DNA from 3 places in the Peribacillus simplex NBRC 15720 genome. Region 2 is predicted to be linked to each of the others. Evidence: riboswitches for the same ligand, from Rfam matches in the RefSeq annotation. Region 2 holds a riboswitch; each other region holds the start of a gene.
The links. A riboswitch is a leader RNA that binds a small molecule or an ion and turns the genes downstream of it on or off. The one in region 2 is predicted to bind lysine.
Positions count from the first base shown of each region.

Region 1 (6,237 bases), 2.4 Mb from region 2:
CACGGGCCAGGAATATCCGTTGCTGCTGTCCACCTGATAGCTGGCTGATCTGGCGGTTAGCGTATTCAGCCATTCCCACCTTATCCAGGCACTCCATCCCCTTCTGCCTCTCGGACTTCCCTGGTCGCTTCAGCCATCCGAGATGACCATATCTGCCCATCATCACGACATCGAGTGCGTTGGTTGGAAAATCCCAATCCACTGACTCACGCTGTGGTACATAGCCAATACTCTTCCTCATCGATTTATAAGTCGAACCCTTTATTGTGATTTGCCCCGATATTTTTGGGATCAATTCCAGTATTCCCTTTATCAAAGTGGACTTCCCTGCTCCATTGGGGCCTATGATACCGATTAAATTCCCTTCCGGCACCTCAAATGAGACATCTTCGACAACCGGCTTCTTATGATATGCAATCGTTAAATTCTCGACCTTCAAAGCTGCTTGATTCATAGTTTCTCCCCCTTATTTCAAAGCATGAACGATGGTGTCGGTATTATGACGGACCATCCCGATATACGTTCCTTCTTCCGTCCCTTTTTCACCCATTGCATCCGAGAACAATTCACCGCCGATTTCAACTTTGTGGCCCTGCTTCCCTGCACCTTGAATGACAGCCTCGATAGCCTTCCTTGGTACGCTTGACTCAATGAAAATCGCTTTTATTTTGTTCTCCACAAGATAATTCCGCATATCAGTAACATCTTTTGATCCATATTCCGATAATGTATTGATTCCTTGGAGACCCCTTACGTCCAGGCCATATGACTTACCGTAGTATCCAAAAGCATCATGTGCTGTAACGAGCACCCGTTGATCTTCTGGAATTTTATTAATTTCATCTTGAACATATTTATCAAGTTCCTCCAATTGCAGGACGTACTCTTCATAATTTTCACGAAACTCCGCTTCATGGTCCGGATCATTGGCAATCAACTCTTTCTTGACTGTGTCCGCCGCTACGATCCAAAGCTTTACATCAAACCATACGTGGGGATCATGCTCCGTAGCACTCACTTTGCGAAGCTGGTTCTCCTTGAAGTCCTCCGTTACGGCAATCGTCGGTTTATCCTTGCTCATCATTTCGAATATATCCGTCATTTTCCCTTCAAGATGCACACCATTATAAAAAATCATATCAGCCGAATCCAGTGTCTCCACATCACCCTGTGTCGCTTTATATAGATGGGGGTCGACTCCCGGTCCCATTAAACTGGTGACCTCGACATGTTTACCGCCGATATTCTCAACCAAATCCCCAATCATTCCCGTCGTTGTAACGACGTCCAACTTGCCATTGCCGTTATCCTTTTCGACCGTATCATTGCCGCACCCTGTTAAAATCAGCAATGCAGCAAGCACGCCCCCAATAGATTTTAGAAAACCCATCCATATTCCCTCCCTTTTTCATCTCTCTAAAATAGTTTGCCATGTGCAAAACTAAGTGCAAATTTTTTTACATTGTCGTAAACGCTAAAAAGTTTCCTCTATACAACTTAATTTATACTATACACAAATATACTAAAAAAGTGCAACTATTTTTCAAACATTTCAAAAGTCCAATGACTTTTACACACAGCAAAAACTGTCTGGAATCTCTACTAGGGAGCTTCCAGACAGTCAGTCATTTCTATGGAGAGTACTTCTTCCCTTCCGTACATGAAACGTAACGATGAAGTTATATTTATATTGTGGAGTTTTAATGGTGAATATAAACTAGGGGAGCTTTTTTTAATGTTTATAGCGGGACGACGTGAAATTCACGAGTAAATGCGCGGATTTCACGAGTAAAGTACCAAAATACACGAGTAAACGCGGAATTCTTGACGGGCATCAGGCATTTCAAATGCATTGCCACTTATTTTTCCTGTTTCAAGGAAATTGCCAAGTACGCAAATCCCAATTCGATTCCACAAAGCACAAACAGGGTGATTAAAGTTTGGAACATCATGATCCCCTCCTCCTCTAAGATTTAAACCAATCTTAAAGGATGAAACCCATACCAGAACAAGACCTTATTTGAAGAATTCTTCAACAGCCTCACTCTGTTCACTTGCCCTGAAATGGGTTTCATACTGTACAATATAAAAAAAGAAAAAACGGTGATACCATGACAAATATTAAAGAAATTGCTCAATGTGCTGGTGTATCTGTCTCAACAGTGTCTCGTGTATTGAATGATCATCCTTATGTAAGCCCCGATAAAAGAAAGAGCGTTTTAGAAGCCATCGATCGTTTGAATTATTCGAGAAACATCAACGCCATTCATCTTTCAAAAGGCAAAACTAATCTTATCGGCATCATCATCCCCTTCAACAATCACCCATATTACGGGGCAATCGTTAACGGAATCACTAAACAGGCAAATGCAATTGGCTGTCATATAGTCATCTTTCAAACCAATTATGACAGAGAGAAAGAAATCCAGGCTTTGAATATGCTGCAAATGAAGCAGCTCGATGGCATTATCGTTTGTTCAAGGATTTCGGAAATAAAAATCTTTTTGGATTATCAAAAATACGGACCGATCATCTTATGTGAAGATACAGCCCAGGCTGAATTCTCATCCATCAGCATTGATCATTATGCAGCTTTCTCCTGTGCACTTGAGTACGTGATTGCAAAAGGATATAAGAAAATTGGATACAGCCTTGGCCGTAAAAAGAGCAGAAATAGTTCTCATCGTACAAAGGCCTTTAACGATATCATGAATAAACATCAACTGATAAACAATAAAGAATGGCTGTTTGAAGGCAGTTACCACATTAAAGACGGTGAACAATTGTTTCAGGAATGGAATTCAATGTCAGATAAACCTGAAGCCATAATCATCACGAACGATGACACGGCGGCAGGCTTCATTCTTACCGCTAAGAAATCGGGTATAAGGGTACCGGAAGATGTGGCCATTCTCGGCTTCAATAATGATAGCCTTAGTGAAATGCTCGACATCACGACCATTTCCTTACCGCTGGAATGGATCGGGAAAATGGCAGTGGACTTATTTGAGAATCCTGAAGTGGTCAAACATGTAAAACTAGAATACGCTCTAATTAAAAGGAGGACCGTCTAGTTATCAGGATGCTTTATTTTAGTATATCGACATTTGAATTCTTCATTACTGCCATCATTCAATAACTAGGAAAAAATAACCACACAAAATAATCATTGCGATATCCTAGAAGTTATTTTATAATTTTGATATAGTAAAGTTTACTCAGTTACTAGCAATCTACTAGCGATTGCATGAATTTCATGAGTACAATCGTCCGACGTCATTTACAAGCTGGCGCAACGATTTTAGAAAATTGAATACTTCCTCATTTACCGATGAGTTAGAGGCTGCAGCTTATAAAAGTAAAACGGACGAGATTCTGGAAAATTAAAGACTCCGTTTGAAAGGATAAGTTGCCGAAGTTAGGGTATATTCCATGTATATTCTTGCTGGCGGTGTTACCGAACAGGAACACCACTGTCACGTTTTTTCAAAAAGCGTGGGGAGCTATCTTCGGAAGGATAAACGGGTTTATTATAAACAGCCGTCGATCTTTTTCGACTGCTGTTTTTTTATTTTTCGTTCCCTTCCAATAAAAAGGAGTGTAACATCAATTGTCAAATTCACAATCAGCATCAAGCCCTACTGAACTTAAAAGGAGCCTGAAAGCGCGTCATTTAATGATGATTTCATTAGGTGGAACGATTGGAACAGGTTTATTTTTAGCAAGTGGCGGTGCCATTCATTCAGCCGGTCCCGGCGGTGCCTTGGTGGCATACGCGATCATCGGCATCATGGTTTATTACTTAATGACAAGTCTTGCAGAAATGGCAGCGTTCATGCCAGTGGCCGGTTCGTTCCGGGTCTATGCATCCAAATTCGTCGATCCGTCTTTCGGTTTTGCGATTGGTTGGAACTACTGGTATAACTGGGCAATCACCATTGCCGCTGAATTAGCAGCCGTTGTCTTAATTATGAAGTTCTGGTTCCCGGATAGCCCTTCATTTATCTGGAGTGCCATTGCGTTAATCACTATGTTTCTTATCAATTACATGTCAGTTAAAGGTTTCGGGGAAACAGAATTCTGGTTTGCCATGATCAAAGTCGTGACAGTCGTCATTTTCTTGATCACGGGTGTTCTGATCATTCTCGGAATCATGGGTGGGAATGACCCAATTGGTTTTTCCAATTTCACAATGGGCGAAGGTCCCTTTAACGGAGGGTTCTTCACGATTCTAGGCGTATTCATGGCTGCCGGCTTTTCATTCCAAGGAACGGAATTGCTTGGAGTGACTGCTGGTGAAAGTGAAGATCCAGAAAAAAATATCCCTAAAGCGATCAGATCCGTTTTCTGGCGCATCCTCTTGTTCTATATTCTTGCAATTTTCGTTATTGGAATGATCATTCCGTTTACGGATTCACGTTTATTGAGTCAAGATGTTGCCGTAAGTCCATTCACGCTTGTATTTGAACGTGCTGGCCTTGCATTTGCTGCATCCATCATGAACGCGATAATTTTATCGTCCGTACTCTCTGCCGGTAACTCTGGCATGTACGCTTCAACCCGTATGCTATGGGACTTGGCACGGGATGGGAAAGCACCGAAATTCCTTGGCAAGTTAGATAAAAGAGGAGTACCCGTAAATGCACTTATCGTGACTTCTTTAGTTGGCTGCGTTGCATTCTTAGCTTCGTTTTTCGGGGATGGCGTCGTTTATATCTGGTTATTGAATGCTTCAGGCATGGCGGGGTTCGTCACCTGGGTCGGAATTGCGATTGCCCATTATCGGTTCCGCAAAGCCTACGCAGCTCAAGGCCTTGATATGAATGCTTTACCATACCGAGCAAAAGGCTTCCCATTCGGGCCTATATTCGCACTTGTCCTTTGTATTATCATTATCATCGGACAAGGGTACCAAGCTTTCAGCAGCGATGGGATCGACTGGAATTCAATGTTTGTTTCCTACATTGGCTTGATTCTATTTTTCGTCCTATGGTTCGGCTATAAAATTAAGCATAAAACGAAAATCATTCCCCTTGAGGAATGTGACCTCAAATCAAAATAATAAGCAAAGGACCTGTTCTTCTCTAATCGGAGAAGAACAGGTCCTTTTTTTCATTTCAAATGATAAACACGGCATTCATATGGACGCAGGGGTTTGCTGGAGATTCCTTCTTCCTCCTGATCATAATTGCCGATCAGCCTTGTGGCAGAATAAGCATGCAGCTCCTCAGGCAAAGTAAAGGAGGCCTGCTCTTCTTTAAAGTTGCATAGTACCAACAGCTTTTCTTCTTCAAACGATCTCGTATAGGCAAATATTCGTTCATCATCTGGCCAAAGCAGTTCAAAACGGCCGTAAACGACGATTTCATGTTTCTTGCGTAATTGGATAAGCTTTTTATAAAAATGAAAAATGGAATTCGGATCATTGTAGGCCTTTTCTGCATTAATCTCGGGAAAATTGGGATTAACCTTAATCCAAGGAGTCCCATTCGTGAATCCTGCGTTCCGGGAGTCATTCCACTGAATCGGTGTCCTCGCATTATCCCTGCTGCGGGCGTGAATGGCTGACATCATCCGCTCTTTTGACCAGCCATGTGAATTGACGAATTCGTCATATGAATTCAATGTTTCGATATCCCGGTATTCATCAATGCTCTCAAATGCAACATTGGTCATGCCCAGCTCTTCCCCTTGATATATATAGGGTGTCCCTTGAAGCAAATGAAGGCAAGCCGCAAGCATCTTTGCGCTTTCAATACGATACTTTCCATCATTACCAAACCTTGAGACAACCCGGGGCTGATCATGGTTGTTCCAGTATAAACTGTTCCAGCCATCCCCCTCCAAACCAGTCTGCCATTTGGAGAGTATTCGCTTTAAATCGGTTAGCTTCCATTTATCGTTACTCCATTTACCTTCCGGTCCGCTCCCCAGATCCATATGTTCGAATTGAAAGACCATATGTAGCTCACCACGATCTTTACCTGTGAACAATTGCGCTTCCTCCGGTGTAACGCCTGGCATCTCCCCAACCGTAATCACGTCATATCTAGAAAGTGCCCGTTGATTGATTTCCTGTAAAAACTCATGTATGCGTGGCCCATTCAGGAAAAAGGGGCTTCCATCACCATACAGCTTTTCATGATGAACGGCTCCATCTGAATAGCTTTGATCTTTTGAAAGGAAGTTGATGACATCCATCCGGAAGCCATCGACACCCTTATCCAGCCACCAAGT
Region 1 is NZ_CP017704.1:2,986,089-2,992,325, reverse strand. Features, by position in the region: gene BS1321_RS14265 (metal ABC transporter ATP-binding protein) at 1-454, opposite strand, end outside; gene BS1321_RS14260 (metal ABC transporter solute-binding protein, Zn/Mn family) at 467-1,390, opposite strand; gene BS1321_RS14255 (LacI family DNA-binding transcriptional regulator) at 2,112-3,074, shown strand; lysine riboswitch at 3,330-3,514, shown strand; gene BS1321_RS14250 (amino acid permease) at 3,611-5,062, shown strand; gene BS1321_RS14245 (glycoside hydrolase family 13 protein) at 5,113-6,237, opposite strand, start outside.
Region 1: linked by a shared signal. The riboswitch ahead of BS1321_RS14250 (amino acid permease) and the one ahead of dapA (4-hydroxy-tetrahydrodipicolinate synthase) in region 2 are both predicted to bind lysine.

Region 2 (6,237 bases):
ACTATTAATAAACGAAATTAAAGTGTTTATGAAATTGTAAAGGCACCCATCCCTGTTGTCACTTTCTTTTACTAATGAAAGCAGGTATGTATGGAACTGACTTACAAAAGTTATTATCTTGTTGAACTAACAAATATGGGGTTGGAAACAGCTCCATTTTCTTATTCAACTAACGGAGCAGGTTAGTTGAATAATTAATTTGATTTTTTTGGTAATATCTATAGAGGGATGTTGAGAACTATGAAGAACAAAACTGTTTCATTGTTATGCTTATCTACTGCATCTATTGGAGGCGGTATGGCGCTTAAAGATATTTTTGATTATTCAATGATTATTGGAGTTGGTTTAGCGATGGTGTCTTTATTAGCTGCTGGGTTTTCGATTGGGAAAAGACAAGGAAGGTAATTCACATAATAAATTTGTTTGTTAAGCTAACGGGAGCGTTACTTTAATAAGAGAGTTGCTTTGGTAGCTCTTTTTCTTATGGCACTAAACCAGCTAATAGTTTGTCAACATTTTTCAATAAAAAGATAAAAACATACGTGATATACTAATAATAGGCATACCAAATAACCTTCCTTCAGACTCTCATTTGGAAGGTTTTGTTCTTTTTAGTTAAATATAAATTTTAAACAATATCTTGGAAAGTCATTTTGTTCTTTAATAGAGCGAAAATCCAGTGTAAGAGCTTATTTACACAGGCTATGACGGCTACCTTATAAGGCTTTCCTTCCTCGCGTTTCTTGTCATAAAACACGCGTAGCTTCTTATTTCGAGGGATAATTTCATCAGTTGTCTTAGACTTCCGGCAATCACGAATAGCACAACGAACCGCCATATATAAGGCATGTCGAAGTCTGCTAGAACCTCTTTTAGTGATTCTATTTTTGGTAGCTGTAAACTTACCGGATTCGAATACACTAGGATCAACTCCAGAGAAAGCTACAAGTTTTTTAGGATTATTAAATCGATCTATCTCACCAATTTCAGAAATAATCGTTGCCGCGATCTTTTCTCCGATACCTGGGATAGATTTGAGGATCGTATATTCTTCAATTTCTTTAGCGAGGGCGTCTATCTCTGCCTCTAACTTTGATAGATGCTCTTTGTACTGAAGAAGAATATTTATATACATACCAAGGCTTAAAATATGACTCTGATAGACTGTCTTTTCAAAAGGGTTACGAGCTGCCGCAGCTTTAAGCTGAATCGCTTTTTCATTTGCCCATTTAATTGATCTACTCTTGCATAACTCAAATATCCTTGCTGTCATTGCTTCTTCACTTGCCTTCAAAATGTCCTCTGAAGAGGGGAACTCTGAAAGAGTTAAGAGTGACACCACAGAATATAAATCTCCAAAAACTCCTTTATATTCAGGAAACACTTGTTCAAGCACTGCCTGAAATTGAAGCTTTGTTTGAACCATAACGCCAGTTATGTTTTCATGTTGTCTTGTGAGATTACGAAGGTTCAATAACTGGACTCCACGCTTTTTATATGGCTCTAATTCTTCTTTATAAAACAACTCACAGAGAAGATAGGCATCAATGGCATCTGTTTTTACCTTTCTTAAGCTTGATCCTCTTGCCTTATATGAAATCAATGGATTAATGATAATCAATAAATATCCTCGTTCTTCCAAGTAATGAACGACTGGAGCTTGATAATGTCCAGTGGCTTCTAAAACGACTGAAGGCTTCTGACCAGACTCTTTCTTTACATCCTCAAGAAACGCTACAAGTAAATTAAGCCCCTCAACAGTATGAGTTATTTTAAAACTCCTTTGATAAGGTTTACCCTTATCCAAAAATGCTTGAACCTGACTTTCCCCTTTTGAAATATCCAGACCAACGACTGGATTCATTCTAAATCTCCTCCTGATCTAGTGGATTACCGGTACCCCTATTTCTCCTTGCAGTGTCACAGCTTCGCTTGTTATACGAGATCTACGTCCCAACCAGCCTAATCATGTTTCTACAAGTAGGGGGCAAACTGTTTAGTTGACGGGGTCTATCCCCACGAGCAGGTACGTTTTGCCCCGGCTACCGTTATAATAAAACCATATAAAAAATGGTCAACCAGAAATATTTTCTGGCTGACCTTATAATACGAAAGGGGCAGGTTAGTTGCACAAGGATTATTTATTATCGTTGAAGAATATATACTCCTAAATAGTACAGGTTGAGGAGAGATATAGGTGGATAAAGGCAAATTAGAGTTAATAAAAGTTGTGAGTTTAGCTGTAATTGCAATTAGTTAAGCAATAATAGCTTGGAGTATGGGTAAAGTTGTTAATTACTTGTATGACTTAGTTATGTTATCAGGAAATGGCTAATTCTTTTCTTTCCTGTTAGGCCTTTTTAATGTGAAAAGACTTTTAATGAGGTCTCGCCACATAGCCATCAAGTTAAAATTCTATAAATCCCTCTTGGGCTCATTAGAAAAACACATAAATCTTTTTTTCGTTTGGGGTCGACTTGTTTTCTTAGCTTGATGGGCATGGGTTACCGACACCATTACGAGGAAAACATACTATAAGCAAATTTTGACATAAATATCCCCAACCATACTTGAAATTTTCCCTTCATACGGCTCTCCAGTATCTTCAATCCGTGACTGATTGCGTTAATTTCCCTGAATGGATTTGATTATGACATTTTCGGTACAAGTGTTTCCATTGTCGCGCCGCCATTATCTATACCATCTTGGTTTTTCTTTTTGCTCTTATCATTCTAAATCTTTAAGTGCTCAAATATAGTGCATTTCTACTTTGTTTGAGAACCGTATATCTCGCATGAATCCGCGAGGAGGCTTTGAACTAATTCATTTCTTCCGTTCGTGTGTCCGTTATCCGGTATAGTTCAATAATAGAGAAAGGGCTTTTTAGAACAAAGTAATTAAGTGATAAGTAAAAAAAGTGGATATAAATTATTGAAAATAAAAGTTTTTAGAGCTCATCTAATTTGTTTCTCTTTATATTAACTATTAGCGCAATAACCGCGTTCTTGTTGACAAAAAGGCTTTTTTTTAGAAGTGCTTGTCTATGCGATTGTTTTATAAGAAAAGTGGATTTACAACTAAACAAGAGCCCTATTTCAATGAATTAGTGGAAGGGTTTGAAGGACAAAAAGAAATTAATGAGTTAAAGGAAAACGCGGTGAATTAAAGGTCAGGCTATATAATTAATGTTGGTTCAGTTGACGCAATAATATCTTTAACTTTATTATCTCTAGCTATTTCTACTAGCTTTAATTCCTGAGTCGTGATCGATTAGAAAGCAGTGCACTTCTTTCGGAGTTGCACTGCTTTTTAAAATTTCTCCAGTTTATATGATTATTAATTAGGAAATCTGTATCCCAAGACTCGCTAAATGAATCATTAGTTTATTTATCTAACAAAATTGCTTCTACGTTACTAGGGGGTAGAGCTATTTGTAGTGCTCTTTTTTCTTCATAGTTTAAAGGGACCAATGGTAAGCGGACACCTCCAACATTTAACCCCCGCATATTTAATGCTGATTTTACCGGTGCTGGGCTTGGTGCAGCAAATAATGCTTTCATAATTGGAAGAAGGGTACGATGTGTAGTAGCGGCACCATGGACATCACCATTTTTAAAGCTATTGATCATTTCTTGCATTTCATTACCAATTATGTGTGAAGAAACCGAAACAATGCCTGTTCCGCCGATGGCTAAAACCGGTAATGTTAACCCGTCATCGCCGCTGTACAGTGTAAAATCACTAGTTGTTTTGCTTATGATTTGTGCCATGGCATCTAAGTCACCACTTGCTTCTTTTACTGCCACAATATTGTTAATTTTTGAGAGACTAACAATCGTCTCTACTGACATGTTTACAACACTCCGTCCTGGGATATTATAAAGCATTACCGGTAATGATGTTGAATGGGCAATAGCATTAAAGTGCTGAAATAATCCTTCTTGAGACGGCTTGTTATAGTAGGGGGTAACGAGCATAATTCCGTCGACTCCTGCTGCCTCTGCTTGCCTTGTTAAGCTGATAGAAGCTTTCGTGTTATTTGAGCCAGTTCCAGCTATGACTGGAACTCTTCCATCAACAATTTCTACAACAATTTTGAATAAATCTACTTTTTCTTCTGCAGTTAATGTTGGAGACTCTCCAGTTGTACCAGCTATAACTAAACCATCAGAACCATTAGCAATTAAATAATTTACTAAAGTTCGCGTAGCATTAAAATCAACCTCATTATTATGATTAAATGGGGTAACCATTGCGGTTAAAACTTGGCCAAAATTCATAACTTCACACCCTTTTGTATAATTTTTTTAAAAAATTCAGAGGTGGTTAGGGCCTTTCAGGAGTAAACGCAAAAAAGCAACAACGAGGATTCGCTGCTGCAGTAGAAACAATATTTATCAAAAAAATGTTTCCGCGCGTAAGATAGCCCTCCATATAGTTTCCTATATGACAGTCCTGTATTTATTCAATAGCAGAACCAGCTTCAAGAACATGAGATTCTTTCCGCTTCGGCAAATTCCCCTTTCCACAATAGTCATAGGATCTCATTCTCCTCAAAATGTGTACTAATGGTCTTTGCTCCTCTATCCTCACTTCAAAAAGTATGAAGTAAGAAAATATTTAATTGACTGTAATATAACAGGGAATCCTTTTTATTGCAAGGCAAATTTTGAAGTTTTTTTTAAGAATACATGGATAATCGATGGAAATGGCTACAGTATTGGGTTGGATTCATCTTTTTTAGTTATTATGTAAACTCAATATAATAGTTTTATAAAACAAATTGTATGAAAAGTTTCACCCTTTTATAGTCAGTATTTACAATTGATATATCTTATAGAAGGGAATTAGTATTTACCTTATGAACACCTAGAATAATAATCAAGGAGGGGGAGGATAACATGACTAATGCAAAACTAACAAAGGAAAGAAAAGATATGAAAATTCGTGATGTTTGGGAAGCAAGAAATCGAATCGCTTAAATTGTAAGTAGAACTCCATTGATTCAATCTACTATACTATCAGAAAAAACTGGCCGTCCTGTTTTTTTAAAGCTTGAAAATGTTCATGAGGTTGGAGCATTTAAAGTAAGGGGAGCCGCCAATAAGATACTCAGCTTGAGTGAAAAGAAAAAAACGTGGGGTTGCAACTTTTTCAACTGGAACCATGGTATTGCTGTAGCATATGTGGCAAAAAAAATAGGGATTGATGCTGTTGTATGCATTTCAAATCGAGTACCAAAAGCAAAAATAGATTCATTAAAAAGACTGGGAGCTCAAATTGAGATAGTTGGTGATAGCCAAGATGCCGCAGGAGAGCGTTGCTATGAGCTGGAAAGAGGGAAAGGATTAACGGTGATTCAATTTGATGATCCTCACGTCATGGCTGGACAAGGGACAATTGGCTTGGAATTGTTAGAGGATCTTCCTAATCTAACAGATGTAATTGTTCCCCTTTCAGGTGGTGGGCTTCTCTCCGGAATTGGCTTGGCATTAAAGTGGATTGATCGGTACTTTCCAGAATCTCTAACGGTATTTAAGAAGTGGGAGGGAAAAACCGTTCAAAATGCCGTTGGCCCCTTACAGTAACTATGCGATAATTGCCTTTTTACTGATGGTGCTGGTTGGTATTTGGTTCAATCCCAGTACCCGGATTTCCTTGGTTGTCGGGATCGTTTTCCTAGCCTTGGTCGCAGCAAGTTATTACATACTGAAAATGGATAAACGAACACCATTGGATGTTAAATCCGATGATGATATTTCCAGTTAAGAAGCCTCGTGCCATTTCAATAAAAAGATGAGTGATACGAGTTATTCTATTATAAGGATTTAGGGACATCATCTTGTTTAAGGAAATTTAATCTACGTTCATTACTCTAGCTATGCCGAGTGTGTTTCACATTAGTTAAATATAATAGACACTAATTAAAGTTGTGCATAAATTGTGGACAAAACAAAGAGAGATAAAGAGAGATCTTCATCCCTCAGGTATTTTCCCCAACTTGTGCATGGCTTTTTTTTGAGGAAGAAAAGAACAGTTATTGTAGAAAAATGCTCAATAAAGGTATGGAGTATTAACTAACTGATTCATGACTTCTATGTAAATGTTGTTGGGATATAATTTGTAAAATATGAACGGTTTATTTTGCGCATATAAGCTCTTAAAGATTTTTAAGTATAATGTTGAAGAGAAATGATTATATTGATGTAGCATGTGTTCTGGAAATCGAATGTTTGT
Region 2 is NZ_CP017704.1:573,612-579,848, reverse strand. Features, by position in the region: gene BS1321_RS27305 (hypothetical protein) at 241-405, shown strand; gene BS1321_RS02600 (IS110 family RNA-guided transposase) at 629-1,864, opposite strand; gene BS1321_RS28470 (hypothetical protein) at 3,044-3,166, shown strand; gene dapA (4-hydroxy-tetrahydrodipicolinate synthase) at 3,384-4,280, opposite strand; lysine riboswitch at 4,416-4,594, opposite strand; gene BS1321_RS02590 (threonine ammonia-lyase) at 5,001-5,588, shown strand; partial or broken gene BS1321_RS02585 (amino acid permease) at 5,548-5,769, shown strand.

Region 3 (6,237 bases), 2.0 Mb from region 2:
GCTAAAGGATGATAAGACGTATCCTTTCATCAAGCTGACTGCGGAACGCCACCCACGTTTAATCATTACCCGAAAGGTCAAAAAAGACAAAGGGAAATATTTCGGTCCTTATCCGAATGCTTTTGCAGCTAACGAAACGAAAAAATTGCTCGACCGCATCTATCCCCTAAGAAAATGCAATACTTTACCGGATCGCGTTTGTCTATACTATCACCTTGGCCAGTGCCTGGCCCCATGTGTATATGAAGTAGAGGAACAGGAATATAAAAAAATGGTGGATGATATCAACCGGTTCTTGAACGGCGGGCATACTGAAATAAAAAAAGAACTGACTGAAAAAATGCTGGAGGCATCAGAAGAGCTCGATTTCGAGAGGGCCAAGGAGTTCCGTGACAAGATTGCCCACATCGATATTACGATGGAGAAGCAAAAAATGATGACGACCGATTTCATCGACAGGGATGTATTTGGCTTTGCCTATGATAAAGGCTGGATGTGCGTTCAGGTATTTTTTGTCCGGCAGGGTAAATTAATAGAAAGGGATGTTTCACTTTTTCCGGTCTACGATGAACCCGAACAGGAACTTCTTACATTCCTCGGTCAGTTTTACGAGATTACGAACCACTTTAAACCAAAGGAAATCTTGCTGCCTGAATCAGTGGATGCCGAAATGGCCGAAGGGCTGCTTGGTGTCAAAACGATTCACCCGAAACGGGGAGCGAAAAAAGACATGCTTAAATTGGCGAATAAAAATGCCTCCATCGCCCTTCAGGAAAAATTCTCTTTGATTGAAAGGGATGAAGAAAGAACGATCAATGCGGTGGAAAACCTCGGGAACCAACTGGGTATCTACACCCCGCATCGAATTGAAGCTTTCGATAACTCCAATATCCAGGGAAGTGACCCTGTTTCCGCTTTAGTCGTGTTCATTGATGGGAAGCCGGAAAAAAGGGAGTACCGTAAATATAAGATCAAGACGGTCCAGGGGCCTGATGATTATGGATCGATGCGTGAAGTGGTCAGAAGAAGGTATTCACGAGTATTGAAAGAAGGGCTGCCGCTTCCGGACTTAATCATCATTGATGGCGGAAAGGGACATGTGGAAGCCGTTCGGGATATTCTGGAAAATGAATTGGGCCTTGATATACCACTTTCAGGCCTCATTAAGGATGAAAAGCATAGGACATCGCAATTGATGATCGGAAATCCTCTTGAACTCGTACCTCTTGATTCACGGAGCCAGGAATTTTACCTATTGCAAAGAATTCAGGATGAAGTGCATCGGTTCGCGATTACGTTTCATCGCCAGCTACGCGGGAAAAATGCAGTTCACTCCCAGCTTGATGATATTCCAGGAGTCGGGGAAAAACGAAGGAAGCAATTATTAAGGCATTTTGGATCATTGAAGAAAATCAAAGAGGCAACGGCCGAAGAAATCATGGAAGCTGGCATGCCAAAAGGGGTAGCCGAGGGAATCGTTAGAAAATTACAAGAATAATCTTGCTACCGATAAATCTCTATGCTATGATTAAAAGGAATTTTTAACTAGACAACTTAAAAGTGCTGATAGAGGTGCGGAATTCAAGAGTAAAAACCTGGAGAAGTATGAGCTTCCATGAAAGGTTTTGAAAGGGGATGACGCCGAAGGAAGACAAGACTCATACCTTGTTTTCCTGGTCCGACATTTAATAAATGGCGGATTGTCAGGGTTTATACCCTGGAGAGCTATCTCACTGTGTTTACAGTATTAGATATGTGATCACAGCAATGAGATATTTCTCATTGCTTTTTTTATTGCCTAAAAACTAGAGAGGGTGCATGAGGATGGCATTAATCGTTCAAAAATTCGGCGGAACATCCGTCGGTAGCGTAGAAAAAATCAAAAATGTTGCCAATCGGGTAATCGAGGAAGCGGAGAATGGAAATGAGGTAGTCGTAGTTGTTTCAGCTATGGGGAAAACAACGGACCAATTGGTTTCCATGGCCCGGGATATTTCCGGAACCCCGAGCAAGAGGGAAATGGATATGCTATTGACTACTGGGGAACAGGTAACGATTTCCCTGTTAACGATGGCATTGATTGAAGAAGGATATGAAGCTATTTCGTATACTGGCTGGCAGGCTGGCATGCAAACGGAATCCGTTCATGGGAATGCCCGGATTTTAAACATTGATGCTTCAAGGATCCAAGCTCAGCTTCAGGAGAAGAAAATAGTGGTCGTAGCCGGTTTCCAGGGGAACGATATAAATGGGGAAATCACTACCTTAGGGCGAGGTGGTTCCGATACGACGGCGGTTGCCATCGCTGCAGCGCTGAATGCGGATAGATGTGATATATATACCGATGTAACGGGTGTTTTCACAACGGATCCACGCTACATAAAAGGCGCGCGAAAACTCCAATCCATTTCTTACGATGAAATGCTGGAACTTGCCAACCTGGGGGCGGGCGTCCTTCATCCAAGGGCTGTCGAATATGCAAAAAATTATCAAATTCCGCTTGAAGTCCGTTCAAGCATGGAGAGAGAATCAGGAACGATCATTGAGGAGGAAGCAACTATGGAAGAAAACTTAATTGTACGAGGCATTGCTTTTGAAGACAGTATTACGAGGGTCACAATATATGGTTTGCCCCAATCACTTGGTGCACTATCCACAATTTTCACGACACTTGCGAAAAACCGGATTAATGTAGACATCATCATTCAAAGCATGACTGCCGAGGATACGACCAATCTATCTTTTTCCACAAAAAGTGAAGATACAGAAGCGGCCTTGATCGTGCTGGAAAATAATAAAGAACAATTGGGATTCGATCGAGTCGAAACGGAGAGTGGGTTGGCCAAAGTGTCGATCGTCGGTTCTGGTATGGTATCTAACCCAGGAGTGGCTGCCGAGATGTTTGAAGTGATGGCCAATACAGGAATCCAGGTGAAAATGGTCAGCACATCGGAAATTAAAGTTTCGACTGTCGTCAATGAAAAGGAAATGGTGAAGGCGGTTGAATCTCTTCATGAAGCATTTAAACTTGGTCAGCATGCAAATGTGCTAGCTTAAGTGTAAGGAGTCCAATAAAAAACAGACTTCCGGTAAAAAGGGTAAGTCTGTTTTAAGGGCATATTAGATTGGATCTCTGGGATCCCATTGGATGGTGAATATCACTTTTTTTGCGCGGCGTTTGATTTCTTCCGTTGATTCGCTGAGGAATTTTTTTTGCAGTGTAAACTGCTCGGCAAGGAAACCGGCTTCAAGTTGGAAGTGACAATCAGGGTGTAAATCCAGGCGGCGGCTGATTATTTCGCCCGTCAGGGATAATTCCATTTCGTGTTTCGTATACTTCATGATTTCCAGATTGCCCCATCCAGCGCTTTGGAAAAATTCAATCACTTCCTGATCGCCATTCAATGGGAATTTTCTTGCTAATTGTTTACCTGCCCAATAGAGGATTTGATTAGAGTCTTTTCCGAGAATATCGTTCAATAGAACTTCTCTGATTAATTCGTATCCGAAAGCTGGCACTTGGAATTCTTCAGTTTGAATTTCTTCAGCTTGAATCTCTTCTTCTATCGCAGCAGCAATATTTTTTTTCATAGTTTATCGCCTCTTTCTGTAAATCTATTATAAACGTATTTCTTTTGCAAATTATACTGTTTTTTATTTATTTAAATAGTAATTGGAAAAAAATGAGAAATTATATCGGGATATTAATAGATTAATTAGTAATTTCTCCAAAATATCAACTTGACAAATAAAAAATAGACAATTTAATCCAATAAAATCTATTCTGAAAAAGAGATTTCTTGTATCCGTTTTCTTGACGCACATAGAAGTCAGGAGTAAAATGGACATGTCACATAATTGTAAAGGGAGTATAGGGGAGTTTTCTGACTCTATACTTTATTTTCACGCGGAGATAAAAGGTAGCCACCAGATTATCTTTGCATGATTTTTCACAAATTAAGGGGGGGCACTTAGTGGCAAAGAATCGTGAGTTTGGGAATCGCAGGCTTCATTCACTTCTAGGAGTAATTCCAATTGGTCTATTCCTAATTTTTCATTTATCGGTAAACTTTATGGCAACAAAAGGAGAAGAAACTTTTAATGGGGCAGTTCATTTAATTGAGTTTACGCCCGTAAAGATTTTGGTTGAATGGGTCGTCATCTATCTACCAATCCTTTTCCATGCTGTGTACGGAATTTATATTGCCTTTACAGCAAAAAACAATTTAGGGAGATTTGGATTCTTCCGTAACTGGATGTTCATGCTTCAACGTGTAACTGGAATCATAACGTTGATTTTCCTTGTTTGGCATATCTGGCAGACAAGAGTTCAAGCAGCTCTTGGAGCAACAGTTGATTTCGATATGATGGCGGAAATTTTCTCTAGTCCATTTATGCTTGTGTTCTATATTGTTGGTATTATCTCAGCAATTTTCCACTTTGCTAATGGATTATGGTCATTTGCAGTGAGCTGGGGTCTGACAGTTTCACCAAGATCGCAAAGAATCATGACTTACTTTACATTGATCGTTTTCGTTCTTCTTTCTTATATCGGAATTAGCGCAATTTTCGCTTTCGTATAAGAAGATAGAGTTCATTTATAAGTATTAGGAAAAACATAGCTTGGCTAATGGAAATAAGGGAGTGACAGAATTGGGTAAAGGTAAAATAGTTATCGTTGGTGGAGGTCTAGCTGGATTAATGGCTACGATCAAAGCAGCAGAGCTGGGACAACAGGTTGATTTATTTTCTTTAGTGCCTGTTAAACGCTCTCACTCAGTTTGTGCCCAAGGCGGAATCAATGGGGCAGTAAATACAAAAGGTGAAGGGGATTCTCCATACATCCACTTCGACGATACAGTTTATGGCGGAGATTTCTTGGCTAACCAACCGCCGGTTAAAGCGATGTGCGAAGCAGCACCATCGATCATCCACATGTTTGACCGTATGGGTGTTATGTTCAACCGTACTCCGGAAGGTCTTCTTGATTTCCGTCGTTTCGGTGGTACTCAACATAGCCGTACAGCATTCGCTGGTGCAACAACTGGTCAGCAATTACTTTACGCATTGGACGAGCAGGTTCGCCGTTATGAAGTTGAAGGCCTTGTAACGAAATATGAAGGCTGGGAATTCCTTGGAGCTGTTATCGATGATGAGCAAACAGCACGCGGTATCGTAGCTCAAAACCTGACTTCAATGGAAATCAAATCATTCCCTGGCGACGCAGTCATCATGGCGAGCGGCGGCCCTGGAATCATTTTCGGTAAATCGACTAACTCAATGATCAATACAGGATCAGCAGCATCCATCGTTTATCAACAAGGTGTAAATTATGCAAATGGTGAGTTCATTCAAATTCACCCGACAGCAATCCCTGGAGATGACAAACTTCGTCTAATGAGTGAATCCGCTCGTGGTGAAGGTGGACGTATCTGGACATATAAAGACGGAAAACCTTGGTATTTCCTTGAAGAAAAATACCCTGCTTATGGTAATCTAGTACCTCGTGATATCGCGACTCGTGAAATCTTCGACGTATGCATGAACATGAAGCTTGGCATTAATGGAGAAAACATGGTTTACCTGGATCTATCACATAAAGATCCTAAATTACTTGATATAAAACTTGGCGGAATCATTGAAATTTACGAGAAATTCATGGGTGAAGATCCTCGTAAAGTTCCAATGAAAATTTTCCCTGCCGTTCACTATTCTATGGGCGGACTTTGGGTGGATTATGACCAAATGACTAACATCAAAGGTTTATTCGCTGCAGGTGAGTGTGACTACTCTCAACATGGCGGTAACCGACTTGGTGCGAACTCACTTCTTTCTGCAATCTATGGTGGTTCAGTAGCTGGACCGAATGCCGTTAAATATATTGAAGGCCTTGATAAAACTTCAGAATCCATTCCATCTTCATTGTTTGAAGGGTACGAGAAACAAGAACAGGAAAAATGGAATGAAGTCATGTCTCTTGATGGTAACGAAAATGCATACGTTCTTCACAAAGAACTTGGTGAGTGGATGACACAGCATGTTACTGTAGTTCGTTACAATGACAAGCTGAAAGAAACGGATAACAAGATTCTTGAGCTGATGGAACGTTACAAGAAAATTAACATCAATGACACGGCAAAATGGAGTAACCAAGGAGCAGCATTCACTAGACAGCTGCAAAACATGATGCAATTGGCTCGTGTAATCACAATTGGTGCGTTAAACCGTGACGAAAGC
Region 3 is NZ_CP017704.1:4,176,292-4,182,528, forward strand. Features, by position in the region: gene uvrC (excinuclease ABC subunit UvrC) at 1-1,498, shown strand, start outside; lysine riboswitch at 1,560-1,736, shown strand; gene BS1321_RS20160 (aspartate kinase) at 1,825-3,057, shown strand; gene BS1321_RS20165 (YslB family protein) at 3,121-3,591, opposite strand; gene BS1321_RS20170 (succinate dehydrogenase cytochrome b558 subunit) at 3,975-4,583, shown strand; gene sdhA (succinate dehydrogenase flavoprotein subunit) at 4,654-6,237, shown strand, end outside.
Region 3: linked by a shared signal. The riboswitch ahead of BS1321_RS20160 (aspartate kinase) and the one ahead of dapA (4-hydroxy-tetrahydrodipicolinate synthase) in region 2 are both predicted to bind lysine.